4 regions of the Priestia sp. J2 genome follow, and region 4 is predicted to be linked to each of the others. Evidence: riboswitches for the same ligand, from Rfam matches in the RefSeq annotation. Region 4 holds a riboswitch; each other region holds the start of a gene.
What was found. Region 4 has a riboswitch for cobalamin ahead of LJY09_RS24190 (ribonucleoside-diphosphate reductase subunit alpha). Riboswitches for the same ligand answer to the same signal wherever they lie in the genome.

Region 1 (7,769 bases), 2.1 Mb from region 4:
CACTCCTTCATCAATCAATGGAGCGGTCACGCCCATAAAAGAAGTTTCGACGATTTTGTAGTTTGTTTTTTCCCAAAGAAGGCGCGTAATTTTATATAAATCACTGTTTGCATCAGGATCGCTTCCTCCTCGTCCTAAGACAATAACAGCCGTGTCTTCAGCTGGAGTTTCTAAATTTTCTCCTGATTCTTGTAATCTCGTTTTTAAAATTTCAAGGGCTTCTTCATGAACGCCAATGGGACGTCCGTACACGAAGTTTACGTGTGGATATTTTTCCTTAGCTTCATCTATAGCCGCCGGAATATGTATTTTTGAGTGGCCAGCTGGCAAGAGCATAATTGGAACTACAACTACATCTGTCGCTCCTTTTGCCACACATGTATCAATGCCTTGACTTACATTCGGACGTTCAAACTCTAGAAAACACGTTTCTATTAAAATAGATGGGTCCCAATCATGCTTCATAGTCGAGATAAACTCGCGAATTTGATCGTTCCCTTCAGGATCTCTACTTCCATGACCGACAAATAAAACTGATTTCATATAATGCCCTCCCATTTTTAATCTCCACACGGAGCTGGTTCTACTTTTATTTTTGGTGTTATATCTTGATAGTCGAATCCATAAACATTCTTCACACGCTTAAAGAATTTATGAAACCGCTCATTTGGATGACCTTTTTCTTTATATTCATGGACAATGTTCTCCACTATTTCAACAATGTCATCGGGCGCTATGCCTTCCGCCACAATTTGACCTGAATGGGCGTTTCGTCCAACCGTTTTAGCCCCTAAAAATAAGTCAAACGCACCTTTTCTGTAGACAATGCCGATATCTTCTTGAACAGCACCGTAACAGGCCATACCGCATCCATTAATACCAAGCTTCAGCTCTTTTGGCATGTCCATTCCACCGAGACGCTTTTGTAATTGTTCCGTATGCGGGATGGCGTCACTTTTTTCTCCATCACAAAAATCACACGCTTTAATTGTAAACACGTCTCCGACTGGAGATAGTAAAAAGGAAGCTGATTGGAGCTTTTTAATAATCACATCTGGCTGAGCCGTTGGAATTTGCAGTTTGATTTGATGGTCAGGCGTATACTCCATCGTACCTTTTTCACCAACAACTTCTGCTAGTATTGTCATTTGAACGGGCGTAAACTTCTTATTTGCAAGCCCTGGACTAACTGCCACTTCAAAAATAGACTCAATTGGCTGGTGTACGACCGGTGAAGTAGTTTCACCTAAAATTGCTTGAAGCGCTTCTTCTGCCAGAGCTCGTGAAGCTGCTTTTTCTTCTTTTGTATTCTGAACATCTTCAATAGCTGAAGCCGTTTGCTTTACAGTCTCCTCTTGATCAAGAGCCCATGGTTCTGCTTCTTTTCGAAGTCGCTGATGCGGTCTTAGCGGCTGCTCTGTTTGGTTGAGGGTATATTTCCGCTGATACCCGCGCGGTGTAATCATTAAGTCATCGTAAAAGAACGTAGATGAATTTCCGACAACAACGGTAGTCAGCATGCCTATTTCATGATTTAACATGTCTTTTAAATTGGTCATTACCACTTCTTCACGGTCACGATAAGCGCTTTTCACAAGACCAACAGGCGTATCGGGGGAACGGTATTTTAATAAAATCCTTTGCGCTTCCACAATTTGTCTTGTGCGTCTTCCGCTTTTCGGATTATAAAAAGCTACTACAAAATCTGCTTGTGCAGCTGCTTCGATTCGTTTTTCGATTAACTCCCAAGGCGTAAGGTGGTCACTTAAACTAATCGTACAGGCATCATGCATCACGGGCGCCCCAAGGAGGGATGCGCATGAATTAATAGCCGAAATGCCAGGAATCACTTCCAGCTCTACGCCCGTTTCTTTTTTCCATCCTTTTTCAATCAACACTTCATACACAAGGCCGGCCATTCCGTATACTCCTGCATCTCCGCTTGAAATGACCGCCACGGTTTTTCCCGCTTCAGCTTGCTTTACGGCTTCTTGTGCACGGCTTACTTCTTCGGTCATTCCTGTACTAATAATTTGCTGATTCGTTAATAGTCCTTGAATTAATTCCACATAGGTTTTATAACCAATGATCATATCACTTTCTTGAATGGCTTCTCTTGCTCGCTGTGTAATATGTTCAAAGCTTCCTGGGCCGAATCCAATAACTAACAGTTTACCTTTCATGCTAGCTCCTCCTTTATGCGTTACTTTTTACTTTGTCAATTCCTTCTATGGAGTCACTCTTTTCCGGAGAAACAAAACCGTTTTGATCATATTCATAAATAAGTGATTCCTTTATACTGCAGCCTCCTGCTAAATGTTCTTCAACAATTCGATGAGCTACGTTTTCAGTGACCTGCTTGTACCAATCTCCTGAAGGGTACACGATAGCTACAGGAGCATCTTTGCATCTTCCGTTACAGCGCGTACGGGTTGTGTGAACCGCTTCATCTAGATTCAGTTCAGTCACTTTATTTCGAATAGCTTGCGTGGCTTCTTCTCCACCTTTTCTCATACAGCTGCTTCCATTACAAATCAATACGTGATGTTTTGTTCCATTTAAGTTCCACGTCGTCACACTTATTCGCTCCTTTACTAAAAAAACGCCTCTATCAATGATAGAGGCGCAGAAAAATTCAAACTAAGTTTTTGCACTTCCACCTATATCCCGTAGGGTAAGCTTCGCATTAGAAAAAGGCTGGTTTCCTGACTTCGATTCATCACTTGATTGCGCCTTCCCGAATACAGTGGCATATGCAATCAGCTCCTCTTCACAGTGGCGGGTACCGCGCTGGCTTCACACCAGACTTCCCATTTAACGCAATGTGAACATTGCGCACCTTTTTTGCACGATATGTAGTTTTGTGCTACGAGAAAAACCCGCTTCGCTAATATGCGAGCGGGTAAAACGTCAGAATAAAAGTGTACACGAATGCCACTTTAAGCCAACGTTTCCCTTCCCGCTCCCCGGAGAAATAGAAACTTCACAATAAAGACAGGTCTCCTGACTTGTGTATCATTCTACTTGAGAACCTTCCCGTGATTTTTCCACAGTGGTTATACTCGTTCGTCCACACTTACAGTTGCGGGGACAGTACTGGTCTTTCACCAGTTTCCCTATTAAGCCTTCTTGGCATCTTTACTGTTGCTGTTTGATATATATGAACCTTTTAAACTATCAGAATAATAGAAGTAACTACCATATCATAGCGTACATTTTTTTTTATTTCAACTCTATTCTTTTCGTAAGATACAAGAAGCTATAAAAAAACAAGAGCATAAAGTCAGCTCTTGTTTTTTTATTATATAGCTACTAATGTTAAATGAGGATCATTATAATACACGACTTCTGAAAGAACTTTACAGCCATTTGTTTTTGCAAAAGCTTCTCTCGCCTGCGTTTCAGTTTCAAATTCAAACATTTTCATTTCTTTTCCAGCATATACCGTCAGTACCCACATGAAAAGATTCGCCTCCGATTATTGTAGTGATCGCTATATCCACATTATGACGAAACCATATCCTTTTGAAAACCCATTCTACAAAACTTGTCACAAGAAACTTTTAAAAATTTAAAAACATTTTAACTTCTGTAAATGAACAAAATGTACAAAAGGTTTAAGCCGTATTATACCTCTTTAAAAAAGGTGCTTTTTTTACCAACTGTTGCTTCATCAGTAAAAAAATATATAGTATTTATTAAAAAAAGAAGCCGGACAGCCGGCTTCTTTTTTAGGAAAGGAAAGTACAGACATCACAGTCCCGTCCTGCTCTTTGTTTTGCATAAAAATACACTAATTAAATATTCCTTTCTTAAAGCAGAACCATGTTCGATTGCACATAGTGGTAAAGAAGCTTGTACGTATGGTTTAATGAATCTTGATGCGTTCTCTCAAACGCATGAGAAGAATCAATTCCTGGACCAATTAAGCCGTGTACGATGTCATGCCCGGCACGAATAGCAGCAGAAGCATCTGATCCGTAAAACGGATAAATATCTAATTTGTACTGAATATCATGCTGCTTAGCTAGCTCCACCAAATGCTTTCTCAAACCGTAATGATATGGGCCGCTTGAATCTTTTACACAAATAGACACGGTGTATTCATCAGTAGATTGTCCATCTCCCATGGCACCCATATCAACCGCTAAGTATTCTACCGTTTGAGGCGTAATATTAGAATTTCCTCCGTATCCAATTTCTTCATTATTTGAAATAAGAAAGTGCGTAGTGTATGGCAGTTCGATCTGCTCTTCTTGAATTGTTTTCATGAGCTGAAGCAATAAAGCTACGCTTGCTTTATCATCGAGATGACGAGATTTAATAAAACCGCTTTTTGTTATTTCTACACGAGGATCAAACGAAACAAAGTCGCCGACTTCAATTCCAAGACTGCGAACATCTTCTGCGCTATGTACTTTTTCATCCAATCGAATTTCTATATTATCTTGATTTCGCTCAGCTTTACCTGCATCTTTATACACATGAACAGATGTTTGATGCATAAGGATGGTCCCTGTAAATACTTCTCCTGCTGACGTTTCGATTTCACAATATTCTCCTTCAATGGAATTGTAGCGGAACCCTCCAATCAAGTCGATTTTCAGACGTCCACTCGGTTTGATTTCTTTTACCATAGCACCTAATGTATCGACATGAGCCGTCAGCATGCGGTGATGATCCGTATCTTTACCGGGAATAGTAGCGACTAAGCCTCCTTTTCGATTGCGATACGTTTGAATATTTAGCTCTTTTACATAGTCTTCGACAAATGAAATCACCTTTTCTGTATTTCCAGAAGGACTGGGAATCGAAACAAGCTTTTTAATTAACTGAACAGTTTCCGTCATTATGACACTTCCTTTGTCTCTCATTTCTTTTATTTTACCATATGTTTCAAAAAAGATAACAGGCAGCTCCAAACAAAAAAGCCAGGCAGCTGCCCGGCTTTTTTGTTTTAAGCTATGTTTGATTTCTTTAATTCATTTGTGTAATTTAATGATTTTTGCTTATCAAACTCGCCTTCAGACTTGGACATTACAATTGCAGCTAAAGCATTTCCTACTACGTTAACTGTGGTACGCATCATATCAAGAATGCGGTCAATTCCTGCAATAAATGCCATGCCTTCAAGAGGGAAGCCCATAGATTCAAGCGTAGCAAGTACAACTACAAACGATGCCCCTGGTACACCAGCCATCCCTTTTGAGGTTAACATTAGCACAAGAAGGAGCTGAATTTGATCCATAATGGAAAGGTCAATGCCGTACATTTGAGCAATAAACAGCGATGCCAGCGCCTGATAAATGGTTGAACCATCTAAATTAAACGTGTAGCCTGTTGGAATAACAAACGATGTAACCGATTTAGAACAACCGAAGTCTTCCATCTTTTTGATAAGAGATGGTAAAACGGCTTCTGAACTTGCTGTTGTAAAAGCAAGAAGCAGCTCGTCTTTTAACACTTTTATGAGCGTAAACATGCTTGTTCCAGCCATTTTAGCAATAATTCCAAGAACCACAAGCACAAAGAAAATCATGGTGAAGTAAACGGCGAACACTAATTTCCCTAATGGAATAAGTGATCCGACACCAAACTTTATAATATTAACACCAATAAGTGCAAATACACCTACTGGAGCAAATTTCATCACCAAATTAGTTACCCAAAACATTGCATCCAAGACGCCTTCAAAAAAGGCTAAAACAGGTTTTCCTCTCTGTCCAATCGAAGCTACGCCTACACCAAACAGTACGGAAAATAAAATGATTGGTAAAAGATCGCCTTCTGCTACCGACTGAAAGACGTTTGTCGGAACAATATGAAGAAGCTCCTGAGCAATCCCTGTACTTTCAGACGTTTTTGCCGTTGCCTCATATTGAGAAATATCGCTTTTTGCAATATGTCCCATATCAACCCCTGCACCAGGGTGGAATAAGTTAGCGGCAATAATCCCCACTACAATCGCAATGGTTGTAACAATTTCAAAATAAAGAATTGTTTTTCCGCCAAGCTTACCTAATTTTTTGATATCGCCTACTCCTGCGACCGCTACGATTAATGCTGAAATCACGATCGGTACGACAATCATCTTAATTAAATGAATAAATATGTCTCCAATTGGCTGTAAAATAGAAATGGCCGTATCGCTTCCGTAAAAGATAGCACCTACAGCTACGCCTAAGATCAGTCCAATTAGAATCTGAGTTGCTAGACCTAACCTTTTCACTTTCTTGCTCCTTTCGCACAGTTGACTTTCACCTATCGAGCATATGCGGTTCAACGAACCGTGTATAAATATACATCCTTACAGCACCTTATGTAAACAGTTCTTTACTAATAAGGATGTAAGGCCGCACATGCAAATTTTTAAAAGCTACGGTTCTGTTTTATCATATCAAATAATTGTTGTACACTGAGATTTTTTTGCTAAGTATTTTTCTATTTTTGCTATTTCAGCGAATAAATAAAAAAAATAAAATTTTATATTGAAATATGCATTTTAGGTTAGTATAATACGATACATGTTTATTTTTATTATTCGAATATAAAATTCTGAAAATTTTAATTATTCAACACGATAATAAAAAGCATTTATAATTTTGGAGGTTTTAATGTGTCAAACAAAGTTCCTTTTTCATTTATAGTGGTTATTGGCTTTATGCTTTTTGCCCTATTCTTCGGCGCAGGTAATTTAATTTTCCCTGCGATGTTAGGTCAGTCTGCTGGAAGCAATATTTGGTCAGCAAATGCTGGATTTTTAGTAACGGGTGTAGGTCTGCCTCTGCTAGGCGTTCTCGCATTTGGTTTTTCCGGAAAAGAGGATCTGCAGTCTTTAGCTAGTCGCGTACACCCAGCTTTCGGTATTATCTTTACTACGATTTTATACTTGGCAATCGGACCGCTTTTTGCAATGCCAAGAACGGGAAGTGTTTCGTTTGAAATTGGCGTTAAGCCTTTTTTATCAGAAAATTCAGGTCACCTTCCCCTTATCATTTTCACGGTAATTTTCTTTACGATTACGTGCTTTTTTTCGCTAAATCCTGCGAAAATTGTCGATTTAGTAGGAAAAGTTTTAACACCTATTAAATTAACGTTTATTGGAATATTGGTAGTTGTAGCCGTTGTGAACCCAATTGGAAAGTTCGAAGCACCAAGCGAAGCTTATACAACACACTCATTTTTCAAAGGCTTCCAAGAAGGCTACTTAACAATGGATACATTAGCATCATTTGTTTTTGGAATTATTATTATTAATGCAATTAAAGAAAAAGGGGCAAAAACCAACCGACAAATTATTACAATTTGTGCAAAAGCTACGGCTATCGCTGCCGTTATTTTAGCTCTTATTTATAGCGCATTGTCCTATATGGGTGCTTCAAGCGTATCAGAGCTTGGACGTCTTGATAACGGAGGTACGGTTTTGGCTGAAGTATCAAATTACTACTTTGGCTCTTACGGAGGAATTCTTTTAGGTCTGATGATTACCGTTGCTTGTTTAACAACAAGTGTAGGTCTTGTAACATCTTGTTCATCTTTTTTCCATAAGCTGTTTCCAAAGGTCTCTTATAAGTTGATTGCTGTCATTTTATCAGCTTTCAGTGCCGTTGTAGCAAATTTTGGCCTAACGGAATTAATCGCTATTTCGGTTCCAGTCTTAACAGCTATTTATCCGTTAGCTATTGTGTTAATTGCTTTAACATTCTTACATCCTTTATTTAAAGGACGTTCTGAAGTTTACCAAGTAAGCCTTCTGTTCACGTTTATCG
Region 2 (7,769 bases), 1.7 Mb from region 4:
TGATTTTCTTGCGTCATGACTGCAACTTTTTGCGCCAGTTGTTTTGGTGAATAAGCCTTCACTGACTTCCCTTCTACCTTCACTTCTCCTGATTGAGTGGTTAATACATTCATAATTAAGCGAATAAGCGTTGTTTTTCCGCTTCCATTTGGTCCTAGTAAAGCAACAAAAGAACCTTTGTCTACGGTGAACGTGATGTCACGAACGGTCGGTTTCTGTTTATCGTATCCTCCCGTCACATTATATAGTTCAATCATGATATTCCTCTTTTCCGCATACGTTCTTTTACAAGCAGCAGCGTAAAAATTGGCGAACCAATTAAGGCGGTTACGACTCCAATCGGCAGTTCACGAGGTTCTAATATCGTTCTTGCTAATAAATCGGCTAAAACCAAATAACTTCCTCCGATTAAAATAGAAAGCGGCAGTACATGCTTATGATTAGCTCCCGCTACGAGACGCACTACGTGGGGAATAACTAAGCCAACAAATCCAATTGCCCCAGATACTGATACCGCAGCCCCGGTTAATACGGATGCACCTATTAAAATCATTCTTTTTTTCTTCTTTACGTCTATCCCCATAAATTGAGCGGATTGATCGCCAAATGCTAAGCCGTTCAGCTCTTTCACATGTAACAGCAGCATAATCGTACCGACTAAAAAGAACGGCCCTAAAATTTGAATATGCGACCATCCTCTCATTGATACGCTTCCCATTAGCCAATATAAAACCTGCCTTACATCTTCTTCAGGAGAAAGAGCTACAATTAATGAAATAAGCGCGCTCATAAAGGATGATAAAATAATCCCCGCTAAGATGATGGTTTCATTGGCCAAATTGCCGCTTGCGAGTTTCGTAATACCAAAAACTAAAAGAAGAGTAATAAAACCAGATACGATGCCGACTACAGGCAGCGTGAAGATAGACAAACCAAAAATACTCCAGTGAAAATAAATTGCCATGACAGAGCCAAGGGTTGCACCTGAGGAAACTCCGATCGTGTAAGGATCCGCAAGAGAGTTTCTTAATAGCCCTTGAAAGGCAGCCCCTGCTATTGAAAGCGAAGCTCCTACTAAAAATGCCACCAGTACTCTTGGAAAACGAATTTGCCAAATGATTAAATCCATGTTTTCCGGACCGTGATATAAGGATAGTCCGGTAAGGTGGCCAATAATAATTTTGATTGTATCTCCTACGGTTAACGAAACTGTACCAATAAATACTCCCATAATCACCGAAGTACATACAATAAATAAACTGACTATGTATAAAATAGATGCTTTGTTTAAAAAAATACGTTTAAAAATCAATACTTTCAGCTCCTCTAGGAAACGAGGCGTGATGTTTTACATTACATTAACCATTCATTTTCCTGTCCATAAACCATGTTTCCATCCTACATAGTATTGGAAACAATCATCTTTTATTTGTTACGAGTGCTAGACTGTTGAACTAGGCAACGTAGAATAGCGTACTAAAGTTCTCGGTGAAAAAACAAGCGAAAACCTCTACAAGCTACACTTTTTGTGCTTGCTCCGGGCTTTTATAGTTGTCTATTAAATGATACAGCTTTTCCATATCTACAGCTTCTCTCACATATGCTGCTGCTTTTGAAAAAGACTCCTCTTTTTGCAGGCGACTGTTGAATGTATCCGTAATAGGCGGCAATTTTTTATGTTTACGAATTTGATTAAGCAAAGCTCTGCGCAAAGCATCGTTATGAAACACATCATGAACATACGTGCCAATGATGTTGTCTTTAACCGTTCCTTCTTTTTGATCATCTACCACCGCAAAGGCTTCCGTCATGCTTTTAGAAATCGTCTTTCCCATATGAATTTCATAGCCTTCAATTGAAACCTTCTCACTCTCTAACTGAACATATCCAGAAACTCTTTCTGTTTTTTTGCTGGTTGTCATAACGGTTTCCACTGGAAGCAAACCCAGCCCTTTAATAGATTCAATCCGGGACTCTACTGCATCGGGGTCCGTAATTGTCTCGCCTAACATTTGATATCCCCCGCAGATGCCAATAACGTGAGCGTTCGTTGCGTTCAAGACTTGATTAATGGCTAGATCCAGGCCGCTTTCTTGTAAAAACTGCGCATCTTCAATCGTATTTTTGCTTCCTGGTAAAACAATTAAATCAGGCGTACCTAGTTGTGATGGCTTGGTTACAAGTCTCACATGACAGTCTTCTTCTAAGCTTAGAGGATCAATGTCCGTAAAATTTGAGATGCGAGGATACGAGATAACCGCAATATCGATTTCTTTTAACGGATTCACAAGCGTTGAGTAATTTCTGAGTGATAGCGAATCTTCAGCGTCAATTTCCACGTCGTGCATATAAGGAATCACTCCTAGTACCGGAACTCCCGTGTATTCTTCAAACCACTTCAACCCCGGTTTTAAAAGCTCTAAGTCTCCTCGGAATTTATTGATTAACACTCCAATTACTCTAGGTTTATGTTCATCTGGAAGCAATTGAAGAGTACCCACCAGACTCGCAAAAACCCCTCCTTTATCAATGTCTCCTACTAACACAACAGGGGCTTGGGCTATCTTTGCTACGCGCATATTTACCAGTTCCCGATCGTTCAAATTCACTTCAGCAGGACTTCCAGCACCTTCAATCACAATTCGATCATAATGATTGGCAAGCTCTTTATAAGACTCCGTGATAACGTTCAAACCTTCATTAAAAAATTCTTGCCGATACTGAAAAGCAAACATATTACGAAGCGGCTTTCCATGAACGACAATTTGAGATTCATGATCACGAGTTGGTTTAATTAAAATAGGATTCATATTGGTTGTTGCTTCTACTCCAGCCGCTTCAGCTTGAATTCCTTGCGCTCTTCCAATTTCTTTTCCATCCATTGTAATGTATGAATTAAGCGCCATATTTTGCGATTTAAACGGTGCAGTTTGATAGCCGTCTTCTTTAAAAATACGGCAAAACGCTGTAGCAATCATGCTTTTTCCAGCGTCTGAGTGCGTTCCTTGAATCATAAGAGGTTTTCCTTTTTTCACTTTTTCCACTCCCTATCACATAAAAAAACCTTAACTGTAAAAGTCAAGGTTTGGTCATGCGCTCATTAACACATTGTCTTGACTTATTTCTCCCACCGAAAAATAAGGGGTTTTTAAAAGCAGGTCTCCTGGCTTATGCTTCATTTTACTTCTGCATCCTTCCTAGTTTGACTAGTGGGTCTTTGCAGGTTCATCCACATTTACAGTAGCGGGGGCTGCACCGGATTTACACCGATTTCCCTATTATCCTCCTTAGAGGCACTTTTAAAATCATTTATTCTTTATTGTAACGAATTTTATAACCATTCACAATAACGATTTTCTTCTATTATTATATATTACTGTGTTTATACTTATTTGGGTCTCGTATGCTATAATAACAATTATTTTCCAAACATCTTATGAAATAGCTAGGAAGGTGCTCGTAGTTGAAGAAAAAAATCATTTATATCTTTATTAGTTTGCTTGTTCTTTATGCTGTAATCATGTCTTTTTGTATGTATCAAACCGCTCATCAGCCTGTTCCGCAAAAAGCAGATTATGTGCTCATTTTAGGTTCGAAAGTAGACGGAGATCAAATGTCTCCTAGTTTAAAAGAACGAGCAAAAACGGCTTTATCTTATTTAAAGACTCATAAACAAACAAAAGTTATCGTAACGGGTGGAAAAGGATCCGATGAAGAAATTTCTGAAGCAGAAGCAGCCTATCGTTTTCTACGAAAAGAAGGAATTAAAAAGAATCGAATGATAAAAGAGGATCAGTCAACTTCTACTTTTGAGAATTTCACTTTCACTAAAAAGAAAGTTGATATTCAACACAAAAAAGTCGTGCTTGTTAGCAGTGATTTTCATTTATTTCGCGCCTCTATTATTGCCAAGCGTCAAGGTTTTGACGTTTATCCTTTAGGTGCAAAGACACCAAATTCAATTAAACTTCAAGCCTACTTTCGTGAGTATGCTGCTATCTTAAAAACGTGGCTGTTTGATAAATAAATAGAGTACGCCCCTATACAAACGAAAAACACGGCATGAATTCATGCCGTGTTTTTTATTAATCATCCGTATCGATAACTGCTTTTGGCAAACCCGTGTATTTCGCCCAGTAGAAAATACCGATTGAAACAAGAGCAATTAAAATTAAGTCAAGCGGGTTGCTTAGCACACCTTGTCCTCCACCAAATGAGCCTAGGTAAGAGATAACAAGCATAATAATATAATAAGCAACTAGCCACCAAGCAGATTTAAGCTGCTGTGCAAATTTTACAACGTCAGTTGGTACGTATTTCTTAAATGCTACGTAGATAACAACCATTAGAAGCTGTGATCCTAGAAGCCAAGAAATTGTCGTCCATCCTGACCAATATACGATGTATGAACAGAAGATAAATGACACAGGAGCAATAACGCTCATGCCTTTTAATTTGAAAGGCTTTTTAAGGTCTTTTGCATTTACTCTGAATGCAGCAGCTGAAATTGGCGCAATCGCATAAGACAGAATAAGTGCTACTGAACATACGTTTACTAGCGCTTCCCAAGAAGGAAATGGCAGTGTCCAGAATACGGACATTCCAAACGATAGCCATAGTGACGCACGTGGAATTCCTGTTTTCTTATCTACTTTTGAGAAACGTTTAAATAGTGTTCCATTACGAGACCAAGCATAAACTAAACGAGAAGTTGTATTCATGAAGATGTTCCCGTTACCGCCTGGTGATAAAATAGCATCAAAAATAACAAGCGTTACTAACCAGCCAAGGCCTAAAATAAGTGCAATATCTTTAAATGGTAAAGAGAATTGCTCTTGAATTGTTCCCCATCCTCCTGATAGCATATCAGCCGGAATGTTACCAATGAACAATACTTGCAGTGCTGTGTAAATAATCGCTGAAAGTACAATACAGATAATGAGCGCGATTGGAATATTACGCTGCGGGTTTTTAACTTCACTGGCTACAGAAACAATAGGGTGAAGTCCTAGGTAAGCAAACATAACGCCACCTGTTGAAATGGCTGCTTGAATACCATTAAAACCAAACGGAGTAAAATCGCCAGTTGTAAAGTTAGCTGATTTAAAGTGATAAGCTAACACGACGATAATTGTAAGAGGAACCGCATATTTGAACACAGATATAATAACATTTGACTTAGCAAATGCTTTTACACTTACGTAGTTAATGATAAAAAATAGCGTTAATAACGCGAACTGAAATAACCAGCCGATTGTAGTAGGCGATTCAGAACCATGTTTAGTTAGACCAGGAAGCCAAAACGCAACATACTGACGTACAGCCGTTACCTCGATGGCAATCAAACTTGTGTAAGCAATAATGGTAATGAATGAAATTAAGTAACCCACTAAATGACCATGTGAGTAAACCGGATAACGGATAATTCCACCGGTACGCGGCAGCGCTGCTCCAAGTTCAGCATACACTAAACCGATAAGTAAAATAATGACTCCGCCAATCAGCCACGAAAAACTTCCGGCTGGACCAGCCTTTGACGCTACGTTACTAACCGCAAATAACCAGGCGGAACCAAAAATAGCTCCCATCCCAATTAACGTTAGGTCAAGTAACGATATTGATTTTTTAAACTTTCCTTGATTTCCTTGATCAGACATAATATCCTCCTTTAAAATTTCCACTCCACATATCTACGCCCTTGCGTCCGATATGGGATTCTTTACATCATCCTCCTCTTACTAAGACCTCACAAGTGGATATGTTAACAAATATTCTCTAAAAAACCAAGTTAAAAACTTTTTTTTTTGTAAAACATCGTTGAATTGCTTATGTATAGCGCATAAATTCCACAGAAGATTTGAGGACTACTCCTCTTATTTAACCGCATTTTTCTTAGGTTAAACATAAAAGAATATTCAAACTATTTACCGTAAAAAAGGGTCTGAGATATAACAAAATCAACCGCTAGAAGCAGCTACATACGCAACGCCTACGCTTGCCATACCAATAAAAAAATCCGAACGATGAATCGTTCGGATTTTGCTTCAACTAAAATAATTTTGTCCGTACCTCTTTTTTTGCTTATTTAAATACTTTTACACGTTCACTTAGTGGTTGAAATTCTTTTTCACCCGCTGGCGCCACGGGATTACCAAATGGCATTTGGGCAATTAATTTCCATGAACTCGGAATATTCCAAGCTGCTTTTACTTCATCGTCAATCAATGGATTGTAATGCTGCAATGTTGCTCCTAGGCCTTCGAGCTCAAGCGCTGTCCAAATCACATGCTGCAGCATGCCTGATGATTGGTTAGACCAAACCGGGAAATTTTCGCTGTAAGATGCGAACTGCTTTTGCAGCCCTTCAACTACTTCTTGATCTTCAAAGAAAAGAACTGTTCCATAGCCGCTTCCGAATAAGTTCATTTTTTGATCCGTATCTGAAAAATTTTCAGCTGGAACAATTTTACGAAGCGTTTCTCTCGTAATATTCCACACTTTATCATGCTGTTCGCCAAATAAAACGACTACGCGTGCGCTTTGGGAATTAAATGCTGAAGGAGTATGTTTCACCGCAAAGTTAATAATTTCTTCAATTTTTTCTTCTGACATTTTTACATTTTTATCAATTGCATAAATAGAACGTCGGTTTTTAATTGCTTCATAAAAATCTTTTCCAACCTGTTGTTGATCACTTGATTTATCAAATAATTTATCTAAAAAACCCATTTTCCACACTCCTAATTGTTTGTTTTTTTAAGCTTAAATTGCATGTTTATACCCTTCCCCCTGATAAAAGGAGATAAACAAGATATAATGAATTCTTATATCTCTAATTCGAGATATTAAACTAAAAAAATATTAATTGAAATTTAATTACTTTATGTAACTTACTTTACAATGATTATTATTACCTGTCAACAGAAAAATTATTTTTTTTTGTTGATCATCAAAAGAGGTTGAGACATAACGAAATGAATCCAATCTAAAATAAACAAATGGGATATATGAGCTGAACCGCTTTTGATACCGCAGTTGATTTCCGTGCACGACTTCGCTTTCCGCGGGCGGCCGCTGAGCCTCCTCGTAACTTGCGTTCCTGCGGGGTCTCATCTGTTCCGCTTTTTCCGCAGGAGTCTTCGTCGTGCCCTTCAATCAACTGCTAGAAGGAACGAAACAGGTGAAACCTACGTTCACCGTAATAAAAAAACGAACCGCTAATCAAAAATTTTGATCAAGGGTTCATTTTTTCACTTCGTCTAAAATATTTTTATCTCAGCCTTTTTTATAGATACTTAATGTTCATAAATCATCTTTCGCGTCATTCCCCCGTCTACTACGAGGTTAGCTCCTGTTACAAAATCATTTTCGACGTTTGTTAAGTACATACACGCTCTTGAGATATCCGCTGGCGTTCCTACCCGATTAGACGGATGCTGCGTATGATCGATTTCACGAAGGCCATCGTAGTCAGATGTCTCAATCCATCCTGGAGAAATAGCATTTACCGTGATGTTGTCATCACCAAGCGAAATGGCAAGTGCATGAGTTAAAGCAACGATTCCTCCTTTTGTAGCAGCATAGGCTTCTGTATCTGGTTCAGACATTGAAGCTCTTGTAGAAGCTAAGTTTACAATGGAGCCTCCGCTTTCGTTTTTCCTCATCACTTTAGCTGCTTCGCGAGAACATAGAAACACGCTGCGCAGGTTCGTATTGATAATGTCATCCCATTCATCAATGGTTAGCTCATACGGTGATTTCCAGCGAGA
Region 3 (7,769 bases), 700 kb from region 4:
GCCGCTGTTTTGTTAACACGACGGATACGGTTCCTAAAATCCCTCCGAAGCGACTCTATTCCCCTTCCACCAAGCAAACAATTTATTACGATCAAGACCCTCTGCAACTCTCATTTACCATCCAAACAGGCTCTACCGTAGGGAACCATAATCCCCAAACATACAGTGTTGGGATATGGATGATGTCGGATTACCCTATTTTGGTCCAAAAATAAAAAAACAGGCGGAATGCCTGTTTTTTTATGCGCCAATTGCTGTTTTGATTTCTTCTATTTGTTCTTGGTGACGCTTTTCATGATAGCCAATAAAATCAATCCATTGCTTTAAATCCATTAACCCAAACACAGGATGTGGAAACGATTTTTGCTTTAGGTTTTCTTCACTGGCTGTTTCTTCTAACTCTACTAAAGCCGCTCTTGATTCCGCCAGCTTACTCTTCATTTCTTCTAATGTCTGATTTTCATTAGAAGGCGTAACTTGAGCCGGTGCATCTACTTTTCGAGAACGGTCTACCGCTAAATGAAACGGCTTATCTTCGGTTGGCTGATTTACACCGTTTTCTAACTGATCCTTTACACGTGAAACAATCATGCGCTCCATCAAATATAAATGTTCTAATACTTGCATAACGCTCCATGTATTAGATGCTGGCTGCTGATTTAATTGTTCATATGTTAATGATTCTACACTGTTCAATACATCATTTCGAAACTGTTCATTTTTGTTCATTGTTCATCCTCCTCTAGGATTCCTCTAGCTTATCGTATCAAAAAACTCTTCTATATAAAAAGGATATCCCTTTACTTAACCATGTTTTAGCTGCAATTGTTTCACGTGAAAAAAATATTTTTTCTATTTGACATAGATCAACTGAAGTGTTATATTTAGATTTCTGGCTTTTCTTTAAGAGCTGGACATAGTGAAAGTAACTTGAAAGGATGTATCGTACAATGCAAGGTAAAAATACTGGCATTCGACACATGTCTTTGAACAAAACTTATTCACACTGGATCGGCTTCGGAGCCGTAAGGATGCAAGAGAGGTAGGGCTTGCGTCGTTTAGGTTAATCGATCATGTGGAAAAACAAACCGCGGCAATGGATGAAATCCATGCAAGCACAATCAATGCTAATTGTGCCCTAACAACAACGAAACATACAAAAACCGTAATCATGGATTTTATAAAGAAAGTAATCATTTTGTTTTTACACTTGCAAAAAGCAAGTTACTGATAAGAAACACGAACAAAAGCGAGCAGATGCATCTGCTCGCTTTTTTAATGATGATTTTTTATTTACTTTATCATTTCTTTTTTTAGGGAATCTTATAAAAAAGCCAAAACCAATATGGTTTCGGCTTTTTTCTTATTGCTCTGCTAGTACATCAGCAAATGCTTTTGCATAAGGAGGAAGGTCTGGCGGACGGCGGCTTGAAATGATGTGGCCGTCGATTACGACTGCTTCATCATGCCAAATAGCTCCCGCATTTTCCATATCATCTTTGATTCCTGGCGTACTTGTTACGTTTCGGCCATCTAAGATTTTTGCAGAGATTAATACCCATCCTGCATGGCAGATTTGGCCGATTGGCTTTTGCTGTTCATCCATATGACGAACCATTTCAATTACTTCAGGGTAGCGGCGCAGTTTATCCGGCGCCCAGCCTCCAGGTACTAAAATAGCGTCATATTCAGCTGGATCAACATCTTTAAATGCATAGTCCGATACGGCTGGAACACCGTATTTCCCCATGTACGTTTCGTTTGCTTTTTCTCCAACTAAATGTACTTCTGCTCCTTCTTCGCGAAGACGCATCACTGGATACCATAGTTCTAGATCTTCAAAGTCTGCACTAACAAGCGCAATAACTCTTTTATTTTCTAAGCGCATCGTAACACCTCCGCCATCAGTATAGCATGTTGGAGAATAAGATTGAAAATAAGGAACTAAATTGTACATAATTAAAGGATTTTTCAAGTGCCCTTCAGAAATTTTTTGTATGCCAAATGATCTAATTTTATATTTTTACTTGACTGGGAACAAACATCACACTACAATGTGTAGTGTGATGTTCATAATGTTGTAAAATTATCCAAATAAGAAAGACTTTATTTAATTGCTACATTTCTTTTTACGGGCTTTTACACTACATAATGTAGTGTTTTTCAAATACACTTAAAGGAGGAAGTAAAGTGAATAAAAACGTCGAAATTGGATCGCTTATTATTCGTTTAGTATTAGGTTTTACATTTTTAGTACACGGCTTTCAAAAATGGCAAGGGGGAATTGAAAATACAGTAGGCTTCTTCGATAGCTTAGGAATCCCTGGTTTCATGGCATATATTGTGGCAACAATTGAACTTGTAGGTGGGGTTCTGATTATTCTTGGTCTAGCAACAAGAGTCGTAGCTGCTTTATTTGTGGCAGTTATGCTTGGCGCTATTTTTACAGCCAAGCTTAAAAGCGGATTCGTTGGCGGGTTTGAGTTTGATATTGCCTTAATTGCCATGTCTGCTCACTTATTTGTTGCAGGAAGCCAGTTCCTTGCTCTTGATAAAGTGGTATTTAAAAAGAAAGAAACTGCTTTTTCTCTTCAAGAAGAAAGCAGTAAATAAAAAAGAAAGCTTATACTCTCCCAATATAAGCTTTCAGGTTAGTCCCGCCGTTTGAGGCGGGCTTTTTTTATATTTGAAGCAGCAAATTCGCAAATAAAGAAGAACGCTCGGACAACGTATCAATTTGAATATGTTCATATTCTGCATGTATTCCTTTTCCGCATGCTCCTAATCCATCCAACGTGGGAATGCCAATAGCCGCTGTAAAATTGCCATCACTTCCGCCTCCAACAGCTGCTTCTTCTAATTTCATACCCAGTTTGGCCGCAATTGACTGAGCGCATTCAAATAACTCTTCCGTTTGTTTAGACTTAACCATTGGAGGACGATTCATGCCTCCTGTTACTTCAATCTTAATCCCTTTTAAAATGGGCGTTAAATTCAAAATAATATCCGTCATACGTTTTGCTTCTTCTTCTGTAGAAACACGTAAATCCACGTGCGCTTCTGCATATTCCGGCACTACATTTGTACCGCTGCCTCCGGTAAATGTCCCAACGTTCACCGTTGTACCTTTTTCATAATCGGTTAAGCTCTGCAGAAAAATCACTTGGCGCGCTAGCTCTTCAATAGCATTGATTCCTTCTTTGTGGTGATTACCAGCGTGGGCTGCTCGTCCCCACACCTTTACGGTGAAAATCCCCGCTCCTTTGCGCGACGTTTTTAACGCACCTGAACCCGCCACCGCAGGTTCTGCTACTAGCACTGCTTCACTTCTTTGTGCTTCTTCTTCTATATATTTTTTAGAGGAAATTGATCCAATCTCTTCATCTGAATTGCAAAAAAACACAATTTTTTTATCCAGCGATAAGCCAAGCTCTTGAATCGCTTTAATCGCCCATATAGATTGTATAATGCCGCCTTTCATATCTAAAATTCCCGGACCATAAAGCTTGTTTCCTTCTGTTCTTAGACTCAGCCTTCCCTTTTCCCATACCGTGTCAAAGTGACCGATAATTAAAAGCTGCTTCTCTCCTTCTCCAATCGTAAATTTCAAGTGGTTTCCTACTTCTTTTTCTTCTATGATTTCATACCCTACGCCTAAACGCTTCTGAAACAGCTGCGTTAAATACATTCCACACTGATCCACTAACTCTTTACTGTAGGACGGTGATTCTTTTTTCACAAATCCAACTAAATCTTCGAGCATCTCTTGTTCATGTTCTTTTAAATAACTAAATACGCTTTGTTCTACCATTACCTGACTCAAATCAATTCCTCCTCCAAACAACCCCTGCTGCTTGTGCATTCATTGCTTTTATTTATCGTACGTATGAGTATGTTCTACGTTTCACATAACGACCTTAAATTATCCTTAATTATAATGGTTTTCAGACAATTTTCCATCCTTAAAATACAGATAATACTTTAACTTATTCATAACCGACCGAAAATAGCCATAAACTTCAACAAATTTATACAAAAAAGCTTCAATCTTCAACAGATTAAAGCTTTCATTTTATTAATTGACATTTATTTTGATATTTTTCCCTTTTGACTTCACACTTACAAATACAAACATAGACACTAAAAAAATAAACAAAATAACGCCAACCATTTCAAAGTTTACTTCGGCCCATGGATTAAAGAAAGTGAATGCTAAGTAGAAGGACACCCCATATGCGAGGATAACAATAACCCAGCCCATCAAGCGGGAAGCAGATTGCCCAAACTTACTCGATTCATTCACCATTTTATGTACAATCAGTGAATCGATTGTATCTGTCAGCATCATACCAAACATAAATACTAGTCCTAATAAAAGCGGCGTATATTTGCCTGCGTTCCCTACAGCTAGAGACCACACGGCCGTTTGACTGACCGTTTCAGCTGCTAGGGCAAACAGCGCTCCTACAAGAATAATTAAAAAAGGATTCGTTGTTCCTTTTGCGATTTTCGGAATAAACTTCCCTTTTAACCCGCTCACCTGAAACTCTTCTTCTTTGTTTTTAGTTCGAAGCAAATGATATGTGTTTAATGTCCCAATCAGAAAGAGAGAGATGATAGATACCCAAGATGCAAAATGATCGAAATATGCTGGAAACGTAAAATTCTTCATCACTACGCCCAGCACCCCGGCCGTGACGGCCACCATTCCTCCATGACCGAGTGAAAACAGCGTTCCGACCCACGGGGCAAAACGGCTGCCCATTCGCCAATTATATCGGGTCTGGCCATCAATAAAAGCTAAGTGATCTGCATCTAATCCGTGCCTGATTCCTAATAAAAAGACAAGTAAAAAAACTGATAAACCTTCCATTTCCTACACTCCTTTTTTTAAAATAAAACGTAAAAAAGCCTCAATTCTATAGAAATTGAGGATGTGTCGGCATATGAAAATAAACAGTAATTGCTCACTGCGTACCTTGATACACCGCCTCTTTCCTAGAAGAGTCAAGTGTACAGAATAGGTAGGTCTCCTGGCTTGAGATCATCATTTTCTACCGCCTTCCCCGTTTTGAGTGACGATAAGATAGAAAACTCCCTGCTTACAGTGGCTGGACCGCTCGAGATTTGCACTCGATTCCCTGTTACCTCTTACGCTATGTAAGAGCACCTAAACTGTGCGAATGATTCATTTTCTTCCTCATTATACTAGTACTCCTTACAAATGAATAGAGAAAATTCAAATAAAAAAGCCCTGCTAAGCTTTACATGCTTAACAGGGCTTTTTAAAGCAATTAAACTACTTCTACCGTTACGTCTACGTTGCCGCTGATTGCTTTTGAATACGGGCAGTATGAGTGGGCTAGGTCTACATATTTTTTAGCTGTTTCTAAATCTAAGCCTTCGATATGAGCTTCAAGCGCTACAGCAATTTTTACTCCTTGATCAGCTTTATCTGGAAGCAGCTGAACCGTAGCTTTTACTTCACTGCTTTTAATTTCTACGTTATGTTTTTTCAACATAAATTCTAACGCACTGTTGAAACAAGCACTGTATCCAGCTGCAAATAGCTGCTCTGGGTTTGTTGCTGTTGTTGCTTCTCCACCAAGCGCTGGAGGTGTTGCAACGTCTAAATTAAAGATATTATCTAAAGAATGAACTTCTCCTGTTCTTCCACCTGTGTTAACGACTGTCGTTTCATATAAAGCTTTCATGTATAAATCTCTCCTCTTTTTTAGTAATTTTATTAAAATTTTTTATTTATCGTTTCTGCAATTTAATTGTACACAATTTAATTTTAAAAAACAAGTGTTAAATACATTAAAAATTTCCCAATAAAAAAAGCCGCGTATATGCGACTTTTTCTTAATAATATTGAGACTGTTCGTCATAAGCTGATTTTCGAAAAATAGACAAGTTGGTAATAGCCCTCATCAGTTTCGTATTAAAAATAACATAATGAATAAACAGCGCCAGCACGCAGCCTAGAATAGCTCCTGTTAACACATCGAATGGATAGTGAACGCCAACCCATACGCGTGAAAATGCAATGAGTGCACCCATGACAACCCACATGCGCCCTGAACGTTTGAAATGCAGCCAGATGGTAAAAGTGATAACTAATGCAGATGTAGCATGATCGCTTGGAAATGAAGAATTCGCGGCGTGATCAATAAGCTGATTCACGTGGTGAGAGATAAACGGACGATCTCGATAAGCAAATAAACTAATCACTTTATTGATAATGACTCCTGTGGCACAAGCACATAAAGCTTGAAATGCTACAACACGGCTGCCGTTTTTATTAATAAGTAAAAACAAGCCGAGTAAAACAATAAGTACATACTGGGCATAATCTGCAAAGAATACCATTAGCGAATCTACAAACTTCACATGCGAGGCATACTGATTCACCGCATGGAAAATGGTATAGTCTACTGAATTAATAGCTGATAACATAATCGAAATCCTTTCTTATTTTTAAATGTCATTAGCTATCTTATCAGTTTCTTGGGAAAATGAACATTATTTCTCGGGCTATTATTGATATATTTAGTAAATAACCATTGATTTCCTTATCATTTATACACCCCGAATCTCTCCATGCTATAATGTACGCAACTATACATAGACACAAGGGGGAATTTTTTTGAGTAAAGGCAGAATTTTAATTGTAGAAGATGAACGCAAAATTGCTCGTTTGATTCAGCTCGAGCTTGAACACGAAGGGTACGAAACGGGCATGGCTTATACAGGGACAGAAGGATTGGCAGAGTTTCAAGCACATGATTGGGATTTGCTGCTTTTAGATGTGATGCTTCCTGAATTGAGCGGACTCGAAGTACTGCGTCGCATTCGAGCAAACGATGATCAGACGCCCGTTATCTTATTAACCGCTCGAGACGCCCTTCCTGATAAGGTAAGCGGACTAGATTTAGGAGCGAACGATTACATTACAAAGCCCTTTCAAATTGAGGAGCTTTTTGCACGTATCCGCGTCTGGCTTCGCCATCCTGCATCAGCATCTCCTGCTGAAAAAGAAGCAGATACTCTGCAGCTAGGAACTTTAGTTGTGAATGAAAAAACGCGAGAAGTCACGCGTGAAAATGAAGCTATTGAGCTGACTCCTAAAGAATATGATTTGCTTGTCTATATGCTTCAAAACAACAATCAAGTGCTAAGCTTTGAACAGCTTCTTACAAACGTGTGGGGATTTGATTACTACGGCGACACGAATATTGTATACGTATACATTCGTTATTTGCGCAAAAAAATTGATGCTCCATTTTCAACACCCTACATTCAAACAGTGCGGGGCGTTGGCTATATGCTTAAGGAGTAGCTCATGAAACTGCAAACAAAGATTATCCTTACATCAACTGTGCTGCTTTTTATTCTGCTAGTGATTGCGAACAGCTCGATTTACTTCATTTTCAAGAAAACCATGGAAGACAATGCAATTGAACGTTTGCAAGCAGAAACAAGCAACGTAACACATGGTCTAAAACAAACAAGTTCGACGGTTAAACAAGCCAATTTGCTTCGTGCCTATTTGCCTCCTAACGGAATGATTCGTATTTTGCCTAAATCAGGGAGGCCTTTAGTTGTATCGGTTACTGATCAAACGAAAGAGCTTCAGGACTTATCCTATTCTTATTATTCAAATGAACAAACAACCATCAAAGAAGACGACGGCCACCTATACGCAATTTCGCATACTCCGGTCATTTGGACGAACGGTGAAGTCGTTTCTTTAGAAGTCACGGAAC
Region 4 (7,769 bases):
TGAACCACTTCTTGCTGCGCTAAAATAATCATTAGAGCGTTAATCGAAGAATCGGTTACATAGTCAGCTACTTTGCTAGCATAATCTGATTGAATACTGTCCAGTAGCGCCAGCAGGCCAATAATTTTTAGAAAGCTCTCTTGTTCGTCAGCGGTTAACTGAGGGAACTGTTTAATATCTTGACCCATATTAATTTCAAACGGCGTCCAGAAATTAGCTAGCATACGCTTGTATTTAGGGAACGCCCATGAAAATCGGACGTCATCCCAGTTTAGAATATTGGAGCTCTTGCCGTTGATGATTCCTGTCGAACGGTTCGGAGCTGTTTCGTTCATTAATTCTCGTTTTAACATGCTTGTCATCAATTATTCACTCCTTTTAACTATGACAGCTTTCACATTCTTCAATGACTTCACTTGATGTTGAACGTACGTAATAGGTCGTTTTTAATTTTTCTTTCCATGCCGTCATATGAAGATCCAGCAGCTCTTTTGCTCGGATATCATTTTGTACATATAAATTGAATGAAATAGATTGATCAATATGACGCTGGCGCTTGGCGTTTTGCTTAATGCTCCAGTGCTGATCAATTAAATAAACGGACTTATAATACCAGTTTGTTGCTGGCGATAAATCTGGTGCCGTCACTGGGATTTTATAGTTTTTCTTTTCCTCTGAATAAAACTTACGGAAAATCGGATCAATACTTGCCGTAGAACCCGCGATAATAGATGTTGATGAATTAGGTGCTACAGCCATTAAATATCCATTTCTTATCCCATTGCTTTGAACTTCGCTACGCAGTTCACTCCACGCTTCGCTCGTGTATTCACGTGTTTCAAAATAAGCGCCTGACTCAAAATCTGAGCCTTTAAATAATGGATATGCGCCTTTTTCTTTAGCTAAGTTCATGCTTGCCTGCACGGTTAAGTAAGAAATTTGTTCATACAATTCATCGCAATATGCTACCGCTTCATCTGTCTCCCATGCTATTTTCTTTAAGGCAAGCAAATGGTTCCAGCCAAATGTGCCAAGCCCTACTGCGCGGTACTTTTGATTCGTTAGCTTTGCTTGAAGTACCGGCAAATCATTTAACTCAATAACATTATCAAGCATGCGTACTTGAATTGGAATTAAACGTTCAAGTACATCTTCAGTTACGGCTCTCGCTAAGTTAATAGAAGAAAGATTACATACAACAAAATCGCCCGGATTCTTTGTAATAATAATTTTTCCGTCTTCCGTAATTTCCTCTGTTACGACCGTTGTACTTTGGTTTTGCGTGATTTCTGTACATAAGTTACTGCAGTAAATCATGCCCGCGTGTCGGTTTTGATTAGCTCGGTTAACCGTATCACGATAGAACATATAAGGAGTTCCGGTTTCAAGCTGCGAAAGCATAATGCGCTTGAAGATCTCAATAGCAGGCACTGTTTCTCTTGAAAGCTGTTCATTGTTTACACACTCAGCGTAACGAGTGCGGAACGAACCGCTGCCTTCTTCTTCATCATAAAAATCTTCTAACGAGTAGCCCATCAGCGTACGAACTTCGTGAGGATCGAATAAGTGCCAGTCTTCACGTGCTTCTACTTTTTCCATAAACAAATCTGGCAAACATACGCCAGTGAATAAATCATGCGTGCGCTGGCGTTCATCACCATTGTTCAAACGCGCGTCTAAGAATGAAAAAATGTCTTTATGCCAAACATCTAAATATACAGCAATAGCTCCTTGTCGTTGACCTAGCTGATCGACACTTACAGCCGTATTATTTAGCTGTTTCATCCATGGAATTGTTCCTGATGATACGCCTTTAAAACCTTTTATATCACTTCCTCGGCTTCTAATATGACCGAGGTAGACACCAATTCCGCCTCCATTTTTACTAAGCGTGGCCAAATCTGTATTGCTATCATAAATACCGCGTAAGCTGTCATCAATCGTATCAATAAAGCAGCTAGATAGCTGTCCGTAGCTCTTTCCTGCGTTTGAGAGTGTTGGTGTGGCAACCGTCATATATAGACTAGAAAGCGCCCAGTACGCTTCTTTTACTAATGCTGTTCGATTTTCTTTCTTTTCTTGAGACATCAGCGTCATAGCAATGATAAGAAAACGTTCTTGCGGTAATTCGTATACACGCTTATCATGTGATGTCGCTAAATAGCGATCTGCTAATGTCAGCAATCCAATGTATGTAAATAAACGATCGCGTTCAGGAATAATGACTGAAGCAATTTCATTAATTTCTTCTTCTGTATATGTTTTTAATAGCTGTTTATTATAAATGCCGATTTTTGTTAGTTCTTGAATAAGCTGATAAAACGAACCGTACTTCTCTTTTTTATCATAACCTCGGTTGTCCGCTGCTTTTCGATATAGTTCGTTTAAGTAGACGTCTGCCGCCACGTACGTCCAATCTGGTTCTTCCATTGAAATACGCTCTAGGGCTGCCAAAATTAGTACGTTTGCAACCTTTTCGTCCGTCATATTTTCCTTTACTGTAACAGTTTGAATAACCTTTTCCTCATACAAAGAAAAATCAAGTTGCGTAAATTCTTTTTTTAAACGTTCAATATATGCAGTTAATTCATGTAGAATTGTAGGCTTTAATGTATTCACCATAAATATGGCTCCTCTCTTCACTTCAAAATAAAAAATCGCTCACCGTACCTCGGTGAGCGAATAGAACGAAGATAGAAGAAGACACTAAGTCTTTTCTCAATCCTCGCTCTACCCTCTCACCTCCCGAAGAAGATAAAACGACATAAAAAAGGCAGGTCTCCTGACTTATGCTTCTTTTTACTTTAAGGCCTTCCCATGATGTTTACTCACAGTGGATCTCCTTATTTCATCAGCATTCACAGTTGCGGGGACAGCTTTGGATTTTCACCAAATTCCCTTTTAAGTCTTTTTATCAGACACCTTTTTCACTGGAAAACACAAAATATAGTATTTTATTATTGTTTAACAAACAACATATTGTGTTATGTTATAAACACATTATATAGGACAACTTAGAAAACTATCAACCTATTTTCAAAAATAATTTTGTTTTTTACGATAAAATCCTTCGACTTTTTTCATCAAACTACTCCATCATAACATGTTTTGACACGCTTGATGGAACAATGTGCTCTTTTTAAAAAATTTGTCCTATTTTTCTACTAAACATTGCCAACATCAATAAAAAAACCGTTTTTCATAAAAAACGGTTTTTAATTATTTGTATTCTTTTTCAAATGCTGTGATTGTTTTGATAAACTTTTTATCAATATCGTATCCTATCCCCGGTTTTTCCTTCACCTTTATTACTCCGGCTTCTACCTCTACTTCGGGCTTAATAATATCTTTTTCCCAATAGCGAGACGACGCAGAAATGTCACCTGGTATCGTGAAAGAAGGCAGTGTGGCAAGGGCGATGTTATGAGCTCGTGAAATCCCGGCTTCTAACATTCCGCCAACCCAAAGCCTTACACCGTGTAGGGCGCATAAATCATGAATTTTTTTTGCTACAGACATTCCGCCAACTCGACCGATTTTCACATTGATAATCTTGCAGCTTTTTTGTTCGATTGCATGACGTGCATCTTCATAGCTCACAATACTTTCATCTAAGCAAATCGGCGTCTTCATTTGCTTTTGTAATAATCGATGATCAAGGATATCATCCGAACTTAACGGCTGTTCGATCATCATTAAATTCAATTCATCTAGTTTTTTCAATGAATCACTATCGCTTAACGTATAGGCTGAATTGGCATCAGCCATAAGAGGAATGCTTGGAAATTCATCTCGAATTTGTTTCAGTAGCTCATAGTCAGCGCCTGGCTTAATTTTCACTTTAAAGCGCTTATAACCATCTTTCATATAAGTCTTTATTTGTTCTTTCATGATGGAAATATCATTTAAGCCAACTACCACTCCAGCTTCTACAGCAGGCCTTATTCCGCCAATTACTTCAGCTAAGGGCTTATTTTGGCGCTTTGCATACAAATCCCATACAGCACAGTCCAAAGCTGCTTTAGCCATGTTGTTCCGCTTTAGAGGTTTGAATAACTTTTGAACATCCTCTGGTTTTTGAAGCTGCTGGTGAAGAAGCGAAGGAATTAAAAAATCGTCTAACATATGAAAACATGTCTGAATCGTTTCTTCCGTATACCAAGGAGATGAAAAAGCAACGACTTCTCCCCATCCTGTAAATCCTTTTTCATCTTCTACTTCAAGCAAAATCAATTCTCGATCCTGGACCGTACCATAGCTTGTTGAAAAAGGAGAAAGAAGCTTCATGTCAATTTTATAAAGATGTACTTTTTTGATAATCATCGATTAAATCCCTTTCTGTATGAACGATGATAGCTTCCGGCGTATGATTTTATTAGAGGCCGTTCGCGGCAGCTCCTCTACTCGAACGAAATACTTTGGAAGTTTGTACTTTGCTAAAAATTGTTGAATGTGTAAAGATAACTCTTCATCTGAAACGTCTTCGTTTATAACAATGCATGCTGCAGGAACTTGTCCCCATTTTCCATCGGCTACTCCCGTTACACCGGCCTCTTTAACAGCGGGATGCTTCAACAAAACATTTTCAATTTCAGCTGGATATACATTTTCTCCACCTGAGATAATAAGGTCCGAACGTCTGTCTAATACATATAGAAAACCTTCTTCATCCACTTTCCCGATATCTCCTGTATAGAACCAGCCTTGTTGAAGGGCTTTTTTAGTAGCTTCAGGTTTATTTAAATATCCTTTTGTAACATTTGGACCTTTAACAATGATTTCTCCTGCTTCACGTGTTTCATTTCCATTCTCATCTACAATTTTCATTGCACACGGAAATAATGGTTTACCTGCTGATCCCAGTTTTCGCAAACTATCTTCAGGTGAAAGCGTAACGAACTGTGAAGATGTTTCTGTCATTCCATACGTTTGATAAACAGGAATTTCTTTATTCACACAAGCCTCTAAAATAGTAAGCGGTGCGGGTCCTCCTCCTAAAAGCATACAGCGAAATGTATTTGGGTATTTACGTTCAGCTAATTCATCCAGCATATTCGATAGCATGGAAGTGACAACCGAAATAATTGTTACTCCTTTGTTTTCAATGGCTTCATTCACCGCTCTTGCTTCAAATCGTTCTTCTAAAATGATTTTCATTCCGTAAAAGACGCTCCGCATTAAAATGGATAATCCGCTAATATGAAACAAAGGAACCGCTATAAGCCAGCAGTCTTTTTCATTTAATCCTAAATTAAGCGCTGAACCAATGGAACTCCACCAGTGATTTCCATATGTCTGCAGCACTCCTTTTGGATTACCTGTTGTTCCAGACGTATACATAATGGTGAACGTCTCCTCGAGATTCCACGTTTTCTGAAAATACGTTTCTGTTTCTGGAGAACTTTTTAAAGAAGATAAAGGAAGCTGAGTAATGGAACTTTGGAACTCTCTCGTTAAAAATGCTTCATCCGTAATAAGCAACGACACGTTTGCATCTGTTAGCTGATAATTGATTTCTTCATTTGTCAAACGCGTATTGACGAGCAGCACCCGAGCGCCAATATAAGAAACCGCATGTAAAATCTCAATAAACTCCACGCTGTTTTTCATGCATAAAGCAATGGTATCACCTTGCTTTACACCGTTAAACGAAAGCTGCTGCGCTACTTTTTGAACACGCTTATGAAGCTCTTGAAAAGTAAGCGACGTTTGCAGTGTTTCTACCGCCACTCGGTTTGGCGTCAAATATGCTCTTTGCATAAGCCCATTAGGAATCGTTTGGCCACTCATAAATTTCTCTCCTTTTTATACTAATTAACTAAATCAAATTGAAAAAACAGCCTGATGATAATCACCAAGCTGTTTCAGCTGTTTAAGGGAAACGTGGGAACTGTTGGAAGTCTGGATTGCGTTTTTCCTTAAATGCATCGCGACCTTCTTTTGCCTCGTCCGTTGTGTAATAAAGAAGCGTTGCGTCACCCGCAAATTGCTGGATACCAGCTAAGCCGTCCGTATCAGCATTAAATGCTGCTTTTAAGAAACGAAGAGCGGTTGGACTTTTTTCTAACATCTCTTCACACCATTGAATTGTTTCAGCTTCAAGCTGTTCTAATGGAACGACCGTGTTTACTAATCCCATGTCTAGTGCTTCTTGAGCGTTGTACTGACGGCATAAGAACCAGATCTCACGCGCTTTCTTATGGCCTACGATGCGAGCTAAGTAACCAGAGCCATATCCTGCATCGAAGCTTCCAACTTTAGGACCTGTTTGTCCAAAGACTGCGTTATCCGCTGCAATTGTTAAGTCACATACAACGTGAAGAACGTGGCCTCCACCAATTGCATAGCCTGATACCATTGCAACAACCGGCTTTGGAATTACGCGAATTAAACGCTGTAAATCTAGAACGTTTAGACGTGGAATTTCATCTTCTCCTACATAGCCGCCGTGACCGCGAACTCTTTGGTCTCCGCCTGAGCAAAATGCTTTATCCCCAGCACCTGCTAATACAATTACTCCAACGCTTGCATCGTCACGAGCATAAGCAAATGCATCGATCAATTCCATTACTGTTTTTGGACGGAATGCATTGTGCACTTCCGGACGGTTAATCGTAATTTTAGCGATTCCGTTATATGTTTCGTATAAAATGTCTTCATATTGACGTACTGATGTCCATTCAACTGTCATCTTTATTTCCTCCTAATTATGTAGTAGCTAAGAACTCACTTACTATTCTACCAAAAATCTCGGGTTGTTCCACGTGAATTGCATGGCCTGTCCCTAAAATAATTTTAGAAGTAGCATTTGGTATTAATGTTTGCATTTCTTTGGAAATTAAACAAAACTTTTGATCTACTTCTCCTGTAATAAGCAAAACCGGCATCAACAGATCGTCCAGCTTCTCCCAAAGGGACGGCTGGACTCCTGTTCCCATTCCTTTCAAACTGTTGGAAAGGCCGATTTCTGTATGCGAAAGTCTTTCTTGACGCACCGCTTCTTGAACATAGCTAGGCAATTGCTTTTGAGAACGAAAAAGAGGGATTTCCTCCCAAAAGTTCACAAATTCTTCAATTCCATTTTTCACAATGCGGCTCGCCAGCTGCTCATCTTTTTCTTTTCTTAGCTTTTGTTCTTCTCGCGTTTTTAAACCAGGCGATGCGCTTTCTAATACCAACTTTTTCACAAGGTGTGGATATCGCTGAGCAAATGAGAGAGCAAGCCTTCCTCCCATCGAATATCCAATTACATTCACCTGTGATAGAGATAGCTGTTGAAGCAGCTCATGCAGTGCTTCAACAGCTGCTTCCATTGAATATGGTTTGATTTCTTTCGGAGCTGCTGATTGGCCATGACCAATAATATCAACAGCAATCACTTGATAGTCTTTAACGAATTTCTTCATAAAGGTACGCCAGGTTTGAGAAGAACCGGTAAAGCCGTGAAGAAGCAGCAGCGGCTCTCCTTTTCCCTCGGTGTGCACATAGTAAGATACACCATTTAATTGATACATCATTGCTTATTCCACACCGTTTGACAAATTTATTTCCTCGGAAACAAGTTTCCACAAACTGCGATGAGTCTCTACATTTTCTGTACGAGTTGTACGAATCTCTACAACATGTAACCCGCCTTTTGTGAAAGCATGGTTCATTGCATGTCGAAATTCTTCCCAGCTGCTTGCTGAAGAAAATGTGCCATCATACAGACGAGTGGCATGCTCAAAATTCAATCCAGTTGGCGTACCGAATAAAAATTCAAAGTGCTT

Region 1: another riboswitch for cobalamin. It lies ahead of LJY09_RS13055 ((2Fe-2S) ferredoxin domain-containing protein); the one in region 4 lies ahead of LJY09_RS24190 (ribonucleoside-diphosphate reductase subunit alpha).
Region 2: another riboswitch for cobalamin. It lies ahead of LJY09_RS14985 (cobyric acid synthase); the one in region 4 lies ahead of LJY09_RS24190 (ribonucleoside-diphosphate reductase subunit alpha).
Region 3: another riboswitch for cobalamin. It lies ahead of LJY09_RS01665 (HoxN/HupN/NixA family nickel/cobalt transporter); the one in region 4 lies ahead of LJY09_RS24190 (ribonucleoside-diphosphate reductase subunit alpha).

The regions. Positions count from the first base shown of each region.
Region 1 covers NZ_CP086208.1:2,588,262-2,596,030, forward strand. Annotated here, with positions in the region: gene LJY09_RS13045 (sirohydrochlorin chelatase) at 1-543, opposite strand, end outside; gene cobJ (precorrin-3B C(17)-methyltransferase) at 561-2,183, opposite strand; gene LJY09_RS13055 ((2Fe-2S) ferredoxin domain-containing protein) at 2,197-2,577, opposite strand; cobalamin riboswitch at 2,678-2,858, opposite strand; cobalamin riboswitch at 2,976-3,155, opposite strand; gene LJY09_RS13060 (hypothetical protein) at 3,302-3,460, opposite strand; gene LJY09_RS13065 (M42 family metallopeptidase) at 3,813-4,850, opposite strand; gene LJY09_RS13070 (cation:dicarboxylate symporter family transporter) at 4,958-6,229, opposite strand; gene brnQ (branched-chain amino acid transport system II carrier protein) at 6,617-7,769, shown strand, end outside.
Region 2 covers NZ_CP086208.1:2,957,367-2,965,135, forward strand. Annotated here, with positions in the region: gene LJY09_RS14975 (ABC transporter ATP-binding protein) at 1-257, opposite strand, end outside; gene LJY09_RS14980 (FecCD family ABC transporter permease) at 254-1,312, opposite strand; gene LJY09_RS14985 (cobyric acid synthase) at 1,518-3,044, opposite strand; cobalamin riboswitch at 3,136-3,316, opposite strand; gene LJY09_RS14990 (YdcF family protein) at 3,464-4,027, shown strand; gene LJY09_RS14995 (APC family permease) at 4,086-5,657, opposite strand; gene LJY09_RS15000 (nitroreductase family protein) at 6,082-6,729, opposite strand; gene LJY09_RS15005 (hypothetical protein) at 6,986-7,159, opposite strand; gene LJY09_RS15010 (SDR family oxidoreductase) at 7,296-7,769, opposite strand, start outside.
Region 3 covers NZ_CP086208.1:304,391-312,159, reverse strand. Annotated here, with positions in the region: gene LJY09_RS01695 (lipase family protein) at 1-215, shown strand, start outside; gene LJY09_RS01690 (DinB family protein) at 241-729, opposite strand; gene LJY09_RS01685 (hypothetical protein) at 1,076-1,231, shown strand; gene LJY09_RS01680 (type 1 glutamine amidotransferase domain-containing protein) at 1,364-1,888, opposite strand; gene LJY09_RS01675 (DoxX family protein) at 2,191-2,613, shown strand; gene LJY09_RS01670 (M20 family metallopeptidase) at 2,681-3,844, opposite strand; gene LJY09_RS01665 (HoxN/HupN/NixA family nickel/cobalt transporter) at 4,076-4,873, opposite strand; cobalamin riboswitch at 5,006-5,189, opposite strand; gene LJY09_RS01660 (organic hydroperoxide resistance protein) at 5,295-5,714, opposite strand; gene LJY09_RS01655 (undecaprenyl-diphosphatase) at 5,866-6,459, opposite strand; gene LJY09_RS01650 (response regulator transcription factor) at 6,650-7,342, shown strand; gene LJY09_RS01645 (HAMP domain-containing sensor histidine kinase) at 7,346-7,769, shown strand, end outside.
Region 4 covers NZ_CP086208.1:4,674,567-4,682,335, forward strand. Annotated here, with positions in the region: gene LJY09_RS24185 (ribonucleotide-diphosphate reductase subunit beta) at 1-362, opposite strand, end outside; gene LJY09_RS24190 (ribonucleoside-diphosphate reductase subunit alpha) at 379-2,622, opposite strand; cobalamin riboswitch at 2,755-2,941, opposite strand; gene menC (o-succinylbenzoate synthase) at 3,220-4,323, opposite strand; gene LJY09_RS24200 (o-succinylbenzoate--CoA ligase) at 4,327-5,790, opposite strand; gene menB (1,4-dihydroxy-2-naphthoyl-CoA synthase) at 5,873-6,691, opposite strand; gene menH (2-succinyl-6-hydroxy-2,4-cyclohexadiene-1-carboxylate synthase) at 6,708-7,517, opposite strand; gene menD (2-succinyl-5-enolpyruvyl-6-hydroxy-3-cyclohexene-1-carboxylic-acid synthase) at 7,521-7,769, opposite strand, start outside.